DNA from 3 places in the Ruegeria sp. A5 genome. Region 2 is predicted to be linked to each of the others. Evidence: riboswitches for the same ligand, from Rfam matches in the RefSeq annotation. Region 2 holds a riboswitch; each other region holds the start of a gene.
What was found. A riboswitch is a leader RNA that binds a small molecule or an ion and turns the genes downstream of it on or off. The one in region 2 is predicted to bind cobalamin.
Positions count from the first base shown of each region.

Region 1: linked by a shared signal. The riboswitch ahead of ACR0AY_RS12270 (DUF1636 family protein) and the one ahead of ACR0AY_RS08615 (DUF1636 family protein) in region 2 are both predicted to bind cobalamin.
Region 3: linked by a shared signal. The riboswitch ahead of ACR0AY_RS17170 (hypothetical protein) and the one ahead of ACR0AY_RS08615 (DUF1636 family protein) in region 2 are both predicted to bind cobalamin.

Region 1 is NZ_JBQGAV010000004.1:410,891-416,952, forward strand. Features, by position in the region: gene cobN (cobaltochelatase subunit CobN) at 1-437, opposite strand, end outside; gene cobW (cobalamin biosynthesis protein CobW) at 443-1,498, opposite strand; gene ACR0AY_RS12270 (DUF1636 family protein) at 1,495-1,875, opposite strand; cobalamin riboswitch at 1,961-2,167, opposite strand; gene ACR0AY_RS12275 (NAD(P)-dependent oxidoreductase) at 2,273-3,259, shown strand; gene ACR0AY_RS12280 (glycosyltransferase family 2 protein) at 3,374-4,381, shown strand; gene ACR0AY_RS12285 (class I SAM-dependent methyltransferase) at 4,374-4,985, shown strand; gene ACR0AY_RS12290 (ABC transporter substrate-binding protein) at 5,110-6,062, opposite strand, start outside.
Region 2 is NZ_JBQGAV010000003.1:39,273-45,334, forward strand. Features, by position in the region: gene ACR0AY_RS08595 (AAA family ATPase) at 1-369, shown strand, start outside; gene ACR0AY_RS08600 (peroxidase family protein) at 366-2,027, opposite strand; gene ACR0AY_RS08605 (catalase family protein) at 2,046-3,113, opposite strand; gene ACR0AY_RS08610 (hypothetical protein) at 3,233-3,388, shown strand; cobalamin riboswitch at 3,372-3,579, shown strand; gene ACR0AY_RS08615 (DUF1636 family protein) at 3,682-4,038, shown strand; gene ACR0AY_RS08620 (ABC transporter ATP-binding protein) at 4,035-4,820, shown strand; gene ACR0AY_RS08625 (ABC transporter substrate-binding protein) at 4,839-5,786, shown strand; gene ACR0AY_RS08630 (iron ABC transporter permease) at 5,788-6,062, shown strand, end outside.
Region 3 is NZ_JBQGAV010000008.1:137,171-143,232, forward strand. Features, by position in the region: gene ACR0AY_RS17160 (DNA polymerase III subunit gamma/tau) at 1-1,255, opposite strand, end outside; gene ACR0AY_RS17165 (phosphatase domain-containing protein) at 1,428-1,928, shown strand; gene ACR0AY_RS17170 (hypothetical protein) at 1,933-2,340, opposite strand; cobalamin riboswitch at 2,432-2,652, opposite strand; gene ACR0AY_RS17175 (serine aminopeptidase domain-containing protein) at 2,774-3,631, shown strand; gene rsgA (ribosome small subunit-dependent GTPase A) at 3,668-4,696, opposite strand; RNA gene ffs (signal recognition particle sRNA small type) at 4,856-4,954, opposite strand; gene ACR0AY_RS17190 (bifunctional 2',3'-cyclic-nucleotide 2'-phosphodiesterase/3'-nucleotidase) at 4,993-6,062, opposite strand, start outside.

The DNA of each region.
Region 1 (6,062 bases), on a different contig from region 2:
TCGCACAGATGCGCCAGCCGCCGCAGGGTCGAGACAGGCAGGGTAGAGTAATCATCCAGCCGCGTATCCTCGCGACCGTCTGCGGGCAGTACGGCCAGTGCAATCCCTTTGGCCTGCGCCAGCGCCAGAACCTGCTGCAAGCCGTACGCCCAATAGGGCACTCCACCGATCAGACGGATCAGGATGCCCTTTGCGCCCTCCAGTGTCTGCTCGACATATGTGTCGACTGAGAGGGGATGCTTCAGCGCCGTCAGATTGGCCAGCCGCATCGTTGGCATGCGTCCTTCAGGCCCACCTCCACGATGCCATCCCGCCGCGAAAGCGCCAAGGTCACTGTCGGAAAAGGACAGCACCACCAGGTCCGCCGGGCTCTGACCCAGATCGGTCGGGGTCTCGGTTTCTTCGAGCCCATGGCTTTCGCGGAAGACGACGTGCATAAGTCTTACTCGGCAGCCTCGGTTACACCCACGAGGATATCGCGGATCTCGGCCTCTTTGATATCGTCATGCTCGGCAATGACCACAAGGCGCGAGCGACGGTCTTCGCCGGGCTCCCACAGGCGGTCATATTGGTGACGCACGCGCGCACCGACGGCCTGAACCAGTAGGCGCATGGGCTTGCCCTGAACGGCGGCATAGCCTTTGACGCGCAGGATATTCAACTCGTTGGCCAATCGTTCAATCTTGGCGACCAGATCAATCGGATCGGTTTGCTCGGGCAGTTCAACGATGATGCTTTCGAAATCGTCATGCTCGTGATCGTGATGGCCGTCGTGATGGCTGGGACGCGCGTCCATGTCATCCTCGGCCGCGGCTTCTAGACCCAGCACGACGCGGACGTCCACGGCACCCTCGGCCACTTCGACCACGGGCATGGGGCGGGGCGCTTCGGCGGCGATGATCTCTTTCGCTTTCGCAACGCCTTCCGGGCCAGCCAGATCGGGCTTGGTCAGCAGAATGATGTCGGCGCAGGAAATCTGATCCTCGAACACCTCGGACAAGGGCGTTTCATGATCAATCGAGTCATCTGCCATGCGTTGCGCATCCACCGCCTCGACATTCGGAGCGAACCGACCAGCGGCCACAGCCTCGGCATCGGCCAGAGCAATCACGCCATCGACGGTAATTTTCGAGCGGATATCGGGCCAGTCGAACGCCTTCAACAACGGTTTTGGCAGGGCAAGACCGGAGGTTTCGATCAGGATGTGATCGGGACGCGGCTCTAGTGCCATCAGGGCTTCAATGGTCGGGATGAAATCATCGGCCACGGTGCAGCAGATGCAACCATTGGCCAGTTCCATGATGTTTTCTGCGGGGCAATCAGGAATGGCGCAGGATTTCAGGATATCGCCATCGACGCCGACATCGCCGAATTCGTTGACGACCACCGCCAGCCGCTTGCCCTGCGGGTTCTGCATCAGATGGCGCACCAGTGTGGTTTTGCCCGAGCCCAAAAAGCCGGTGATCACAGTGACGGGGAGTTTCTCGAGATTGCTCATTTCAGGGCTCCAATCGGGGGAATGCGGGCCGCACAGTTTTTGCGGAAATGTTCAGGACGTTCACGCCATTTGACCAAACCGTCCTCGGTGGCGAGGTATTTGGCTGCGCCTTCGACGATGGTTTCGACATGGTCGATCTCGTTCAGATGCTCATACACGAAAGTCCAGCGATCCGGTCCTCCGCGTAGCACGATCGAGCAGCCTTCATCGCAATTCGACAGGCATTCCACAGCTTTCAAGGTAATGCCTTCGGGCAGGCCCGCCTGTTCAAGCGCCTTGTGCAGCAACGTGCCGGGGCGCTGGGCGTCATCCTCGACAGGCAGCCCGCGACGGCAGGTAGTGCAAACCAGCAGTTCGACCGGTGCGGTCTCGGTCATGTCTCTCATCCCCCCAAATCCTCTTCGTGGGGGACGGGGTTTCATGCGGGCCGATCACAGCCCCACACCGGAACACCCCGTCCGGTTTCATCTTCGGGCGTTGGCAGGTCTCCCGGCTTGCGGATTTCAGAGGAGGCCTCTGCCGGATGTCCCGCCTTCCCGGCCATACTGCCAGTGGCTTTGGGCACCCTCTCCGGTCACGGTCGCGGGGGCGGCTGCGTTTGACGGCAAAAACCGCTGACGCATTCCCTTTTCATCTGCTCTCGCAGACACCAACGAAAGGGACATGCGGCAGGGCAGGGTTGCTTGTCAAGCGAGTCGCGCCGATCCGTGAAAAAGCGGATAAAAAGCGACCTGTCGGGGTCGCTGGGCGGCATGATACTTCTGCTACGACGTGCTGGCATGGCAGCAAGATGCGAACAGGAGGATACCGCGCATGAAAGTAGGGTTTATCGGGCTGGGGAATGTAGGGGGCAAGCTATCTGGATCGCTGCTACGAAACGGTATCGATCTGACGGTTCATGACCTGAACCCGGATCTGGTGACCGAATTCGTCGCCAAGGGTGCCAAAGCCGCCAAAAGCCCGGCGCAACTGATGCGCGATTGCGATGCTGTTATAACCTGTTTGCCTTCTCCTGCGGCCTCGGATGCGGTGATGCAGGAAATGTTGCCAGGGGTCGGCCCTGGCAAAATCTGGATGGAAATGTCGACCACCGACGAAGCCGAAGTCAAACGCCTTGGCGCAATGGTCATCGAACGAGGCGGCGCAGCGGTGGATTGCCCGGTTTCGGGCGGATGTCACCGGGCAGCGACGGGTAATATCTCGATCTTCGCAGGCTGTGATCGTGAGACTTTTGAACGTATCCTGCCTTTCCTGACCACCATGGGGCGGCGCATTTTGCACACGGGCGATCTGGGCTCGGCCTCTATTCTGAAGGTGTTGACCAATTATCTGGCTACCGCCAACCTGATCACCTGCGCCGAGGCATTGGTGACAGCCAAGGCCGCCGGCATGGACCTTGGAACCACCTATGAGGCGATTAAGATATCGTCAGGCACATCCTTCGTGCACGAGACCGAAAGTCAGGTCATCCTGAACGGCTCGCGCGATATTTCCTTCACCATGGACCTGGTGAAAAAAGATATCGGTCTGTTTCAGGAGGTCGCCGACCGTGCCGGAGTTCCTCTTGAGATAAACCCATTGATGATCAAGATTTTCGAAGATGGCATCGCGCGATATGGTGAGCGTGAACTGTCCCCGAACATCATCAGGCGGCTAGAGGACGCGACCGGACTGGAGATCCAAGCGCCAGGGTTCCCAACCGAGATGCTGGACGACGAGCCAGAAGAACCGGGTTACGAGGTGATCCCGCAGAATCGGTAGATCAATTAATCGGCAAGCATTGCGGTTGTCTGGCGACCTGGTTGGACAAAATTATGGTGCTATTCTAAATAGGTCGACAGGAGTCCGACACCGGCACAGGCAAGAGAACAACTTATGACGAATGAGACCTTTCTCATCGTAACAACGATGAAGAACGAAGGGCCTTTCATGATCGATTGGGTGGCCTACAACCACGCAATCGGCTTTGATGACATTCTGATTTATACCAATGATTGCGCTGATGGTACCGATGCCATGGGCGAACGGTTGCAAGCGCTTGGCTGGGCTCACCACGAACGAAACAGACTGGGTCCGCGCGCCGCGCCGCAGGTTCGTGCATTTTCGCTTGCGCGGAATCACCCAAGCTATCTGTCATCGGATTGGATTCTCAGTTTGGATGTGGACGAGTATATCAATATCCGTTTGCCCAATAGTGATATAAGAAGCCTCGTTGAGGCCAGCGGCGTGGCGGACGCGATCTCGATCTGCTGGCGCATGTTCGGAAACGCAGGTCAGAACGATTTCGTTGATCGACCTGTACCTGAGACTTTCTTTCTGGCCGCCACGGAAGACGGCTATCCGCATCACCGGACCAAAGGGTTCAAAACGCTGTTCCGCAACAATGGGAAATTCAGCCGTTTTCGCGCCCATCGTCCCAGGATCAATCCAGAAGATGCACCGAACCCTGACGCGCCATACGAAGGGGTGTTGTGGCGGGATTCGGGCGGGAACCTCTACCCAGCAGACCAAGTGAAATGGAAAGCATGGCGTGGTTTCAGCCATGAATTCGCGCGCATTCATCATTATGCTGTGCGCAGCACTGATAGCTTTTTAGTCAAGCGCGACCGTGGGCGCACCAATCATGTGGGGCAGGATCAAGGGCTCAAGTACTGGCTCATGATGAACCACAATGATGTTGAGGATCGCTCAATTCTGGAACACATGCCGGCTATGCACGACATCAAATCTGAGATGATGGCAGATCCGCAATTGGCAGACCTCCATCACCAAGCATGTGAGTGGCACAGATCGAAAGCCGAAGAATTGAGAGCCAGACCGGACTGGGTTGATCTGGTTGAAGCGTTGCAAAATTCCTCTACCGGAGAAGACGTCTATGGGTGAAGCTGTATCTGCTGAGGATCGCCGCAAGAAGCAAGCTGAGCAGCGCGAGCGGAAGGATTCCCTGCGGCGCGAAATGCTCAAGACCATGCCGCATGGACGGCTGAGCGTTGAAATTGGCGTTTGGAAGGGCGAGTTTTCGCAGATTCTGCTGGAAGAGCTGCAGCCCTCGAAATTGTGCCTCATCGATCCCTGGCAAGTACAGCAAGACCCAGATGGCGGTGCTTCGCTTGCCGGAGCGCGCACGCAAAAGGATATGGATCGGATCTACGATGCAGTAACGGGTAAATACAGTACCGAGATCGCCAAGGGGCAAGTTTCGATCATTCGCGACTATTCGCAACCGGCGCTGCGTTTGTTTGAAGATCAAAGCATCGGGTTCGCCTATCTGGACGGCGACCATTCCTACGAGGGCGTAAAAACGGATCTGGATGCTTTGCTGCCCAAGATGATCGAAGGCGGCGTAATCATGCTTGACGATTATCACAGGCGCGGTTGGTGGAAAGATGACGTGATGCGTGCATTCCACGAATTCCTCGGGGCACATTCTGCGAGGCTGCGGCTCAAGGCCATCATGGGGGCGCAAGTGGCCGTCGAGAAACTTTGAGCCGAGATCATTTTTCTGATTATAGATTCGTGCGACGTAACCTGGGCTGGCTGATGTCTTCCAGCGTCAACAGAGTTAAGCAACAAGTTCAGCGATGACGGATAGGGTTGATGTCTAAGTCCGATCATCTTTGAATAGCGGCACTTTCCCAGGCAGAAAGGAACTTTCTGCGCTTCAGCGTATCGAGGAACGTCAACAGCGCAGGGTCCAGCGCTATCGCTGCGCTTTCGGTCGTGGAGTCCTGCGTGTCCAGAAGTGGCAGTGCTGCCATTGATTCCGGATTCAGCGTGGTCAAGTGCCGGACAAAGGTTTCCGCTTCCTCCGGCAAGCGGCTTTTGCCAGTTACCATGGCGGTTCGCATCATCGTCGTCTGAAAATCCGAAGGCAGAATGATCTGAAGGGCATCCTTTCCTTCTGTTCGTACCGCCGCATAACTGCCAAGCACGTTGTAGGCCACCGCGATCGTACCATCCGCCAGGTCGTTAATCATGTCGCCCGAACAACAATACAGCCGCACGTCCAGGCCGCCCAAAACCTCCATCAAGCGCCAATAGGTTTCCGAGGCGCGGGCGTCCTGCGTGGCGAACAAATAGCCCAATCCCGACTGGCGCACGTCATAAGTGCCGACTTTGCCCCGAAAATCATCCGGGCGGGCGCGCAGCGCTTCGATCAGTTCCTGCCGTGTTTGCGGTATTGGTTGTCCTTCGAACGCGGTGCGATTGACAACGATGGTTGCGGGTTCCGAAGTGAAGGCGAACAGACTTTGATGCCATTGCGCCCAAGGGGGGTGCGGAAGATCGTTAAGCGCCAGCGCATATCCGTCATTCGCGAGCTTCAGTTGCAGGTCCATCGCGCTGGAAACGACCACGTCGAACGCTTCTGGCGTGGCTCGGACGCGTCGATCGATATCTGCCGTGCCTGTCACCAGATATTCGACCGATATCGCTGGATTCTGGGCGACGAAATCCTCGATCAGCGGCGCAAACAGGGCGGTATCGGTGCTGGAAATGACCCGCAGTCGGGGGCCGTCGGCACTTTCGTTGAATATTTGTCGGTCTTCCCAATCCTGAGCCCCTG
Region 2 (6,062 bases):
ATGCACGCAACGGGTGCCGAGGCGGCTGGCGTGCTCGTTAACGCCGAGCTCGCACGGGGCTATCTTGCTCTGGGTGAGATTCAGAAAGGGTTGGATGCGGTGGAGGCTGGTCTGACATGTGCAGAAAACACTGACGAGCGGAACTATGAGGCCGAAATCCACCGGATAAAGGCGGCTCTTCTACTGGAACAAGGTAGTCCGTTCGACGCGGCTGAGGCGGCTTTGCGTGAAGCTATAGCCGTGGCAAATGATCAGGGCGCGGCGCTGTATGAATTGCGCGCGCTGAGTGATCTTGCCTGCATCCGGCCAGCCGATACGGAAGTTGCCGCGCGGATTGCTGAGCTGGAAGAGCGCGCGGTCGCGTCTTAGGTCCCGCCGGGACGTCGACCTAAAGTGCAGTCTTCGGGTTGCAGGTCCAAGCCAACAAAACGCGCCACCTGCGAGAATGACGAAGTTTTCTTCAACAACTGAAAACCCTTCTCTGAAAAAGTCTCAGCTGAGTACAAGTTTTTGGACACCATCGGGTTGTTCATAAGCTGCGTGATCGCGTCATACGCCACCATCGATGTCATCAGATCGCCCATGATCACATCGCCCTTGTGCTGTTCCGCAAAGAGACCAGGGAACAACTCGACCCTATTGACGTCGCAATAGAGCCGGCTCAGGTCGGCAATCAATTCGTCCGCAAACGGCTGATCACCAACCATCTCAGTAAAGCTTGAATGCGGTTTGCGGCAGAAATGATGACGATAAGTGTTCAGCGACGGAAGACGCGCCTTACGCGTCAGGGCAATTGTAGCTTCGACAGGGGCAGGAGCACCGGGCGCAGGCCTTTGGAACAGGAAATCGGGCGTGTTGCGCAGCGACATGCGGGCCGCAGGTTGGCGCGACAATGATCGGATCATTTCCGCCAAACCTGTTTGTTCGACCAGTCGTGGATTGAATCTGAACCCCTCCGGGCCAACCTGTGCGCCGTCGATTATGAATCGCTCGGGGATCATCGAATGCCAGCGGTAGAGCAAATTGAACTCAATCGCGATCTGGTTGGAATGATGCCACGGTTGCCAGCGATTGACGCCAACGGGTAGTTTGAAAGGCATATTGGCGATGTGGGCGATGTAGTCCTCAAGCACAAGCTTGATCAGCAATGCGATCAAGGTGCAGCGTGTAGTCTGGAACACACGCTCTTTATCCCAGCCTGATATGCCGCGCTTTTCGCGCCACAACAGATCGGCAAAGGTGTTATGGGCGCGCAACATCAGTGTATTGATCGCGATATAGCCTATGGTACCATTGCCATTATCGAGCCCGGTTGCATGAAAATCGAGCAGTAGCTGGTCAATCGCGTGATCGCTGAGACCCGGATGCGCCCGTTTCACCGCATTCCACAGCTTGCAGGGATCGTGCAACGGCTTTCCGCAATTCTCGCCAGTGGCGAGACTGCCATCAAAAGGGGGTGCTAGCTTAACACCACCGGATTGGTTTTTTTGAAACAGCTTCGGAGCCCACATCTCGCCCTGTGTATCCAGACGAAAGGCCAGCCGGTGCGTTAGTTCATTGGTATCGGGATCGCGTTCGCGCAGCATGTCGGTCTGAAAATCGTTCAGCCCGTAGATTTGGCACAGATCGACTTCGTGGTTCGAATCCGTCTGATCAACCGGTCCTTTCGCCCCAAAGGTGCGAAGGAAACTGTCGGTAAACCATTGTGCGGCCGAGATAAACAATAGTGTCGATCCTTGCGGGCACATCAAGGTAAGCGGGCTGCCATCCATTTGTGTCCGTCGGCGAAAGAGATCAGCAACTTCGCTTTCCGACGGCAGGACGGGTGAGAGGTCTTCTGGCGTCGTATGCCGACCGATCCAGCGATGGGAAAACACGCCGGGCCATGTCGTGTAGTCTGCGCCCATTGTATAGGGCCGCGGTCGGTGGATCTTCGCGGCGTTTGCAAGCCTGATCGCGGCCAAATAACTCGTAACGGGTGGGGAGATCTTGAATCCGAGTTTGATCAGATCATCAACGTCCAGCATCAATACATCTCCGTTTGGTCATCGGTTCGGGAACCGGGCGCGGGCCAGGCTCAGATAGGTTCTGAGCCGGATCGCATTAATCGGTCCTAAAGGTTCGTGATCTGCCGTGACACGCCAGGGCGAGAAGCTCATCGCGTCGCCATTCTGCGGATCAAATTCTGCACCTTTGGGAATCGTGATATCCGCCACGGGCGTGACGGTATGATGGTACGGATCAAGAGGTGCATCTGGTTGCGGATCGCATGCCCACCGGATGCGATTGTCTAGCACATCGAATTCGTCGGCCGGGCGCGGGGGCTCAATCACACACAGCTCGAAGTGATTATCTCCATCGGCCACGTCTTGCCGCAAACACTGCCCGATCCCATCTGGGTCGTCTACCGGATGTGCCGGAACTTTTGGTTTAGCGCTGCGGGCTAGGTATCGGACTGTTAGATCGGGGCCCAGCCGATACGGTGTTGTCGACCAGAAATGGACCTCAAAAGGCGAGTGCATATAGTTCGAGGCGAAATCACTCGCGACGCGAAACTGACGCTTGCCTTCACGAGTGAGGAAGGCTCGAAATCCTGCGCGCAGCCCTTTGGTGATCAACCTAAGGCTCCATTTTCGTCGCCCTTTGATCGCGTGCTGGACCGCTTGTAATGTGGCGACAAGCCTGCCCAATCGCTCATATTCATCGGGGACGTAGCTGGGAAACACATCCTGATCGACCAATACAAAATCGAACTCGTCGCTGAGTTGTGTGGTCCCCAGATGCGCAAGTGCTTCGGCGTCGATCAGCTTGGGGCCAGGCACGTCAAAAAGCTTGATCGCCATCCCGTGGGCATCCGATTTCCGGTCATCCAGATGCGCGCCGTTGGAAAAGCGAAGTGCGGCTGAATAGGCTGCGGGCTGTTCAAACAGGCCGTGACGGAACTGTTCTGGTAGATCGTTTCTGACGGTGAATATTGCAGCCACACACCCGTGACTGCGCCCATGCTGAGCCCTTAAGCGATGGCCTTTCCACCGTGCAACGGCCTCGAGATTGTGGTCAATGACATCATCAACAATATCCGGCGGCAATGCGTTTTGCGAAACATGTGTCAAAGAACCGTCTCCTTGGATAAACCCAGGCAATGATCAAACAGGGGTAAGGTGCTGACAAAGCTAAACCTCTAAATTTGTTCAGCTTACCTCAGATTGTCTAATTTCCAAACACACCAACTATGGACAACCGTGGCCAGACAAATTCGGCGCGCAGCCCAAGCTATTCGGTTGGTGCTTCGGACACGTGGTTGGCGGCGCTCGATCCTCGACCAGAGTTGGGTGCCTTCGACTTTATCATTGACGTGTCCGGTGTTCTCGGGCACTCAATCGATTGATGGTTCCCGGTGGCGTTGCCGCGGGATGAAAAGGGAATACGGTGAGGCTTGCCAAAAGGTGCCAATTCCGTAACTGCCCCCGCAACTGTAAGCGGTGAGCAAGGCCAAACAGCCACTGGTCCACAGGATCGGGAAGGTTGGCCGAGCGCGGACCCGCAAGTCAGGAGACCTGCCATCAGATGTTTAACCAACCCGGGGCGGGGCGTCCTGGAAGGAGGCTTTGATGGCACGTCAAACACGTGTTTACATAACCGGCAGCTTCCGCATGTGCTTGGAAACAAGTGGAGTGGACCATGCCAGATACGCCTGATCATTTCATTCTGGTTTGCCAAAGTTGCGCTGATGGGCAGCCCGTTGATGCGATTTGCGACGCATTGGCCGATAAATTGCCTTTTGGCTTTGCAATCCGCGCGTCGGCTTGCATGGCAGGCTGCGATAGCCCCAGAACGGTCGGATTTCAGGCCGTAGGTAAGGCCCAATACCTTTTTGGCGGCATTCAGACCGCGGATGAGGTGCAGGCCCTGGTCGAGTTTGCGGCGCAATACCGTGAAAGCCCGGATGGCTGGACAAATGCCACTGACCGCCCGCGGGCGTTGTTCAGAAAGACCCTCTCGCGCATGCCGCGGATTGAACAGGGGGCGTTGGAATGACGATGCCATCCTTTCTGGTTGCCGAAAATCTAGAGTATTACGCCCTTAACGGCGATGTCCTGCTGCGGGGCGTCTCGTTCGAGTTGGGCGAGGGGGCCATTCTGGCCATCGCCGGCCCGAACGGGGCGGGAAAAACGACACTTCTCAATCTCTTGTGCGGTGCTGAGCCGTTGGCGCTTGGCGATGTTCGGATCAAAGGGCGCAGCCTGAAACAGCTCTCTGCCAAAGAACGTGCGCGCACGATTGCCGTGGTCGGTCAGCAGGAACTACCCGACGGACGCTTGGCGTTACGCGATTATGTTGCGCTGGGGCAAATACCCATCCGTGCGGACCGCTCAGCCGAAGGTCACGCGCATGAGTTGGATCGGATTCTCGACCTGACCGGCCTTGCCAATTTGGCAGGCAAACGCATGGCTCAGCTGTCCGGAGGCGAACGTCAGCGCGCCCATATCGCGCGTGCGTTGGCGCAGAATCCGTCCTTGCTGTTTCTGGACGAACCGACCAACCATCTGGATCCCGATGCGAAGGGACGGATGCTGTCTCTGGTCGCCGAGCTTGGGATCACCGTCGTGATGATCGTGCACGATCTGGTCATGATCCCCGAATTCGCCACCCATGTGGCGCTGATGAAATCCACCCGCATGATCGGATTTGGCTTGGTGAATGAGGTGCTGACACCTGAACGGGTCCGCGAAACCTTTGGCGTTGATTTCCTCTGCTTTCACCATGAAGGCCGCGTGATCCCTGCGCTTGATATTCGAAGAACCACAGTCTCAACTTAATCAAAGGAACACACTGGGATGAAACACATCTGGTCCGTGGCGTTGGCCACTGCCATGGCAAGCGGTGCCGCTGCACAAGAAGTCACCGTAGACAATTGCGGCGAACCTCTGGTCTTTGACGCAGCACCCGAGCGTCTGGTTGTGCATGACATGAACATGACCGACATGGCCTTTGCGCTGGATCTGCAGGACAAGATCGTCGGCCTGACCGGTATCACCGGCTGGTACAAGACCAGCCCCGATTTTGACGCGCTGCGCGGCGACATCCCCGAGCTTGCGCCGAAATATCCGACCGTCGAAAACCTTGTGGCAGTTGAGCCCGACCTGTTCTTTGCCGGTTGGTACTATGGCATGAAGCCGGGTGGCGATGTGACGCCGGACACGCTGGAGCCCTTTGGGATCAAGACCATGATCCTGACGGAAAGCTGCGTCCATCTGGACAAGGATCGCCCCGAAGCCAGCATGGATCTTCTGTTTGGCGATGTGTTGCGCTTGGGCAAGGTGATGCAAGTCGAAGACAAGGCCGAAGCTCTGGTCTCGGGCTGGAAAGAGCAGCTGGCAGCGATCGAAGCCAAGACTGCTGAACTGCCCAGGCCCCGCGTCTTTCTTCTGGATGGTCCTGCAGATGCTCCGTTTACCGCCGGTAAATTCGCGATTCCCGATGCGATGATCACAGCCGCCGGTGGTGAAAATGTCACTCATGACATGGACACGAGCTGGGGCCGCACTTCGTGGGAGGCCGTTGCCGCATCGAACCCGGAATTCCTGGTTTTGTTGGATTATCAGACCGGCAATGGTGCCGAGGACACTTTCAAGTTCCTGCAGGAGCATCCCGTCATGTCGCAGACTGATGCCGTCAAGAACGAACGCTGGATCGGATTGCGCTACGAAGAGCTGACGCCGGGACCGGCAAATATCGAAGCGATCTCGAAGATGGCGCGCGCGATGCATCCGGGTCAGAGCTAATATGGGCCGACTGGGCCTGACGTTGTTGCTGGGGGCGGTCGTTCTGACCGCCCTTTTGCTGATTTCCACGATCTACGGCACAACCTCGATTCCTTTGTCCGACACCTTCACCGCGATATTGCGCGGTACCGGGTTGCAGGACGGAGAGATGTCACCGCTGCATAGGATCGTATTCGACCTGCGATTGCCCCGCGCGTTGTTTGCAGCCGTGATCGGTGCCGGGCTGGGCATCGTTGGCGTGGTGCTGCAAACGACCACACGTAATGACCTTGCCGA
Region 3 (6,062 bases), on a different contig from region 2:
CATAGGCCGGTCGGGCCACAGCCTGTGGCGCGGCAGGAGCATGTCCCGGCGCACCGATTCCCTTGCCGGGGCCACCATTGGGCGGCGGAGGCGTATCTTGCAGACGCTTGATCAGCTCCTCCGGGCTAGGCAAGTCGGCCACATGGGTCAGGCGGATCACGGCCATTTCCGCAGCCATCATTGCGTTGGGTGCGGCGGGAACTTCCTCAAGCGCTTTCAGCAGCATTTGCCACATGCGTGTAAGGACTCGCATGGGCAGAGCCTCGGCCATTTGTTGACCTCGGGCGCGTTCGTCGGGGGAAACGGTGGGATCTTCGGCGGCATCCGGGGTGATCTTGACCACCGATACCCAATGCGTGATTTCAGCCAGATCGCGTAAGACGGCGAGTGGATCAGCCCCTTCGGCATATTGCCCGCTCAGCTCGGTCAACGCGCCTGCAGCATCGCCGCGCAGGATCATATCCATCAGATCCAGCACCCGGCCCCGATCAGCCAGCCCGAGCATGGCGCGCACCTGATCCGCGCTGGTTTCACCGGCCCCGTGCGAGATCGCCTGATCCAGCAGTGAGGTCGCATCCCGCGCTGATCCCTCGGCGGCCCGGGTGATCAACGATAACGCATCCTCGGCAATCTGCGCCCCTTCGGCATCTGCAATCTTGCGCAGCAGACCGATCATATCCTCCGGCTCGATCCGGCGCAGATCAAAGCGCTGGCAACGGGACAGGACGGTCACCGGGACCTTGCGAATCTCGGTGGTGGCAAAGATGAACTTCACGTGTTCGGGGGGTTCTTCCAGCGTCTTGAGCAGCGCGTTGAAAGCGCTGGTCGACAGCATGTGAACCTCGTCGATGATATAGATCTTGTAGCGCGCGGACGCAGCGCGATAGCGTACGCTGTCGATGATCTCGCGGATGTCATTGACACCGGTGCGGCTGGCGGCGTCCATCTCCATCACATCGACATGGCGGCCCTCCATGATGGCTACGCAGTGTTCACATTGACCGCAGGGTTCGGTGGTAGGGCCGCCGCTGCCATCGGGACCGATGCAGTTCATACCCTTGGCTATGATCCGAGCGGTCGTCGTCTTGCCGGTACCGCGGATACCGGTCATGATGAAGGCCTGCGCGATCCGGTCCGCCTCGAAGGCGTTTTTCAGAGTGCGCACCATGGCGTCCTGACCGACCAGATCGGCAAAGGTTTCGGGGCGGTATTTACGGGCAAGAACCTGGTAGGCGGGGCTGGGCGTCTCGGTCATGTCTGCTCTGTCGGATTCGCGTTACGCCGCAGCGTAGAGGCCCCCGCCGCCCGCGTCCACAGCCAGCCGGGACGATTTTCATTTTGGAATGCGTGGGTATGCGGCTAAAATCCACTCTATTCTATTTACTGGACCAGTATGTTGTTGGGTGAAGTTTGTTTGGGGGGAGATTATGTCGCAACTGGTGGTTTATGCGTTGCAGGTTGGCGGAGGCACCTTGGCCTTGTCCTCGATGCCTGGGCGTGGAGGAACGTATACAGAAGACCTTGATCTTATCGCAGACTGGAAGCCCGGGCTTGTGATCTCGATGACGACTGAGGTTGAGATGATTCAAGATGGCGCGCGGAATTTTGGCGCTGATATTCAGGGGCGTGCCAGCAGATGGGTGCATTTGCCGATCGAAGATTTTGGCACGCCACCCAAAGAGATTTTGGACCGCTGGCCTCGCGTTGGCGCGACCGCACGTCAGGCGTTGTCAGGTGGTGGCCGTGTGCTAGTGCATTGCCGTGGTGGCTGTGGCCGATCCGGGATGGTGGTTCTGCGTCTGATGGTTGAATGCGGTGAACGGCCTGAGGCGGCATTGAAGCGATTGCGTACGGTGCGTCCTTGCGCAGTCGAGACAAATGCCCAGATGCTTTGGGCCGTTGAACCGGCCCGTGTTCAAGCCGTTTGACGGCTTAGACACCAACATGTGGCGAGATTTCGCCACCGTTGTGCTGCACCAGAAGCGAAGCCTCAAGCATGGCGCAAGGAGGATTCCTTAGCAGGTCTGCAGGTAGGCTGTGGTACTCGGTTCCGAACATCATGTCTGCGTAGTCATCCAGCCGGCCGGTATCGATTTCAGGATCGGTTCCGCAGAATACACGTATCTGGTCGCATTGGGCGCGAAAGCGGGCGGTGCATCCTTCCGGGCAGTGCGACAGATCTATGGTGCCTTCAATCACAAACTCAGTTTTCGTGACCGGTTTTGTGGCGGACATGGCCTGCGTCAGAGCCCGCGCCATCTGTGCCAATGCGGGGCAGGGTGCGCCAGTACGTTGGCACACGGTCGCCGCGAATTCGTGTGTTTTGGTCTTCCAGATCATCAATGCGCCCTCCGCGCGCAAGGCGAGGGCGTGGCACAGGTTGGTCGTTGCGGAGCACGATCAAACCCGTCCCGGACACCCCTCCCGAGTTTCGGTTCTACATCCGATGGCAGGTCTCCTGACTTGCGGGTCATCGCTTTGCCGACCTTCCCAGCCTTCAAGGCCAGTGGTATCTCGGCATTGCTCTCCGCTTACAGTTGCGGGGGCAGCCTCGGACTAGGTTCTTTCCGGATTTATCCGGGCAGAACCGCACCGTGTTCCCTTTTCATCCCGGCCCGATTGGGCGCGAGAACCATCGCGACATGGCTAGCGGCTGCGCCGTGCCCGAGTCAAGAAGATTGCGTCAGGCAAGTGACGTACGGTCCAGCCACGTCAACCTTGACTTGAGGCGCTTCGGGTGAACTGATCAGTTCAGTCGGTATTGGAGGGCACCATGTTGGACACACAGCAGGCGGTTGTGACCGAGGATTTTCAGATCCCGTCCGACCCGGCAATGTTGTCGGCGCGGCTTTACCGTCCGGTTGCCGACCCCGAAAAGGTGGTCGTCATAAACGGTGCGACTGGGGTGCCGAGGGATTACTATCAGTACTTCGCCCGATGGCTCGCCGAAGAACAGGGCATGGCCTGCCTGACTTACGATTACCGGGATTTTGGTCACTCTTTGGTGGGTTCGCAAAAGCGGTCAAATGTCACCATGGCCGATTGGGCGTTGATCGACATTCCATCCGCCCGGGCCGAGATGCGCCGACGGTTTCCGCAGGCCAAGCTATGGAGCATCGGTCATTCCTTGGGCGGAATGTTTGGCCCGATCCAACCCGATATCGATCAGATCGACAGGATGATCTGTGTCTGTTCGGGTCTGGTAACGCTGGCGGATCACCCTTGGCCTTATCGCGCTTTGGCGGCGTTGTTCTGGTATGGTCACGCGCCGCTGGTGGTCAAGGCGCTTGGCTACCTGCCCGGGCGGTTGGTCGGGTTTGGATCGGACCTGCCTGCCCAAGTCTATTGGCAATGGCGCAAATGGTGCACCGCCCCCAAAAGCTATGTGCCAGAGATCGGCACGACACTGCCCGCCGCCCGCTGGAAAGACTTGGGCAAACGTGTCGATCTGTTTACCTTCGCAGATGATGAAATGGTGCCGCCGGATGCTGTCTGGCGTCTTGCCGATCTCTATGGACCCAAAGCCGGGCGCCATCTGCTTGCACCAAGCGAATTCGGAGTGTCCAAGATCGGCCATATCGGTGCACTCGCAAGACGGAATGCGGCAGTCTGGCCTAGACTGATCGCCTGATAGCGCTGGGCACCGGTAGGTCGGTGCCCAGCTTCGTTATAGCCCTTTACGGGATTTTTTCTCGTGCATCACGCTGCGCACCATCTTGCCGAACGCCTTGTCGCGGGCGCGGGCCTGCGCCACCGAAGCGGAATTGTGTTGGTCTTCGCGCCGCAGCTTGCGCCAGCGGTCCAGCCGCGCGGGATCAAGCGTACCAGCGTCGATTGCCGCCTGCACCGCACATCCGGGCTCAGTCTCGTGCTGACAATCCGAGAAGCGGCAATCCAGGCTGAGGTCTGAGATGTCCGAAAATACCTCATCCAACCCCTCCTGCGCATCCAGCAGACGCAACGCGCGCATGCCGGGCGTATCGATCAGCCAGCCGCCATTGCGCATGCGATGCAAGGCGCGTGCAGTTGTTGTGTGCCTGCCGCGCGCATCATCTTCACGGATACCTGCGGTGGCCTGATCCTGCCCCGTCATCCCGTTGGCGAGCGTCGTTTTCCCAACGCCGGATGATCCAAGCAAGGCGCTGGTTTGTCCTTTCGGACACCACGACAGAACTTGTTCGAGATCGCCGTGATCCAGCGCGTTGACCGCAAGTACCGTCAGAAACGGGGCGAGCGATTGGGCTTGATCTACATAAAGGCTCGGATCATCGCACATGTCCGATTTGGTCAGAACGACCACCGGATAGCAGCCTGACTGATGCGCCAGCGCAAGATACCGCTCCAATCGTGGCAGATTAAAATCGGCGTTGCAGGAACTGACGATGAACAGCACGTCTACATTTGCAGCGATCAACTGCGCTGCAGCTCCGGTACCTGCCGCTCGGCGTTGAAGCAGGCTTCGCCGGTCCAGCATACGGCGTATTCGTTTGTTTTCATCCACCAGAACCCAATCTCCGACGGCATATGCACCGGTTGATTGATCCAGAGATAACAAAGGCGATTCACCTTCAGGGCTCAGCCCGATCAGTCGATCCCGGTGTACGGCCGAGATGCGATACGGAAGAAGTGACGGATCAGCCGTATGCTGAGCCGCGAAATGAGAGGACCATCCGAGGTCCGATAAGGAAAGTAACATTGGTCTGCCTGTGATCAGAAACAGCAATCCCGTCGAATGGCAATCGCGCATCCGCCGGTGACGTGTTCAGGCAGTCAATTGATCGGAAAGGATCAGAACCGGTCTGCCCGAAGGGTTTTTGTTACAATCATAAACGCCCTCCTGCGGCTGATAGGTTCTAAGTGAGAGGTTGGACATCGACCCAAGCGGGGCTCGTTGTGGCTGCTTCCTTCCGGACCTGACCAGGTTGGCGAGGCGCTCGCCCGCGCCAACCTCTCAAAGCCGATATAGGTGCATCCCCTGAAAATGGCAACCCGTCAGAAGGTCAGATGAATACGCATGAAACCATCCGCATCGTCGGGCAGAATGCGTGGATGATACTCAGCAAGTTCTGCAACATGGTGTAGCGCGCGCGGCCCCGTTGTCAGGATCGCGCCCTGCCTTTGGTTTGGTACAAAAGAAAAGGGGCGCGGTGCATGCGCGAGTGGGTCGGCGGGCAATGTGCCCGCGACGTATTTGCATAGAGTATCCTGTATGCTGATCTGAGGCAGGTCAATCATACGGGCTTGTCGCGCAATTGGAAAATGACCACCGCCATTGGCGCGGTAGTTATTGGTGGCGACAAGGAAACTCTGGTCAGGCGCAATCGGCTGCCCATCGAATTCCAGGTTGCGTATGCGGGAAAATGCCGGATCAATCACTCGACCGAGCGTATCGAACCGCGCCGGTTGCGAAAGATCGATCTGGTAGGTGACGCCATGCAGGACATCGAAGTTGAAGCCCGTGCGCTGAGGATCGGCAAGATCGATCGGGGCGTCTGAGCCAAGTTGATGGAACAGCCCGGCTGACATCTCAAGCCAGTCCCGAATCTGAGAACCTGAGGCCAGCACCGCGCGCAATTCATTAGGAAAGACACTGAGATCGGCGATATGTCGAACTGAAATCTCGCCTGAGGGGATATCCGTGTAGTACTTGCTTCCTGCGCGCCCGCCGAACTTTGCCGGGGCGGCTGACGATATGATAGGCAAATCTGCCCAGTCGGTATCGACCAAATGCGGGCGTAGGGCAGCGGCCTGAGCCGCCGCAACCAAGGCCAGACCGCGATCCGGTACGCAATATGTGAAGTAGCTGTGCAGCGTGTGTGGGATTGTGCCCACTGGCCTGGTCACCCTTTTGCGCGTCGCAGCGTGGCCGGTCGCAAACAGCTCTGTGATCCTTTGGCATTCGGGTATTTCGGTGCCCGATTGAGCGATTGCCCGCGCTTCGACATGGCTGCCTGTAATGCGCCAATCGCCGGTGGTATCTTTTTGCAGTGTCAGATCAATGATCCCAAGATGAGACCCGGCCCAACCCTGCATGACAACCGGCGTTCCATGGACAAGCCCCC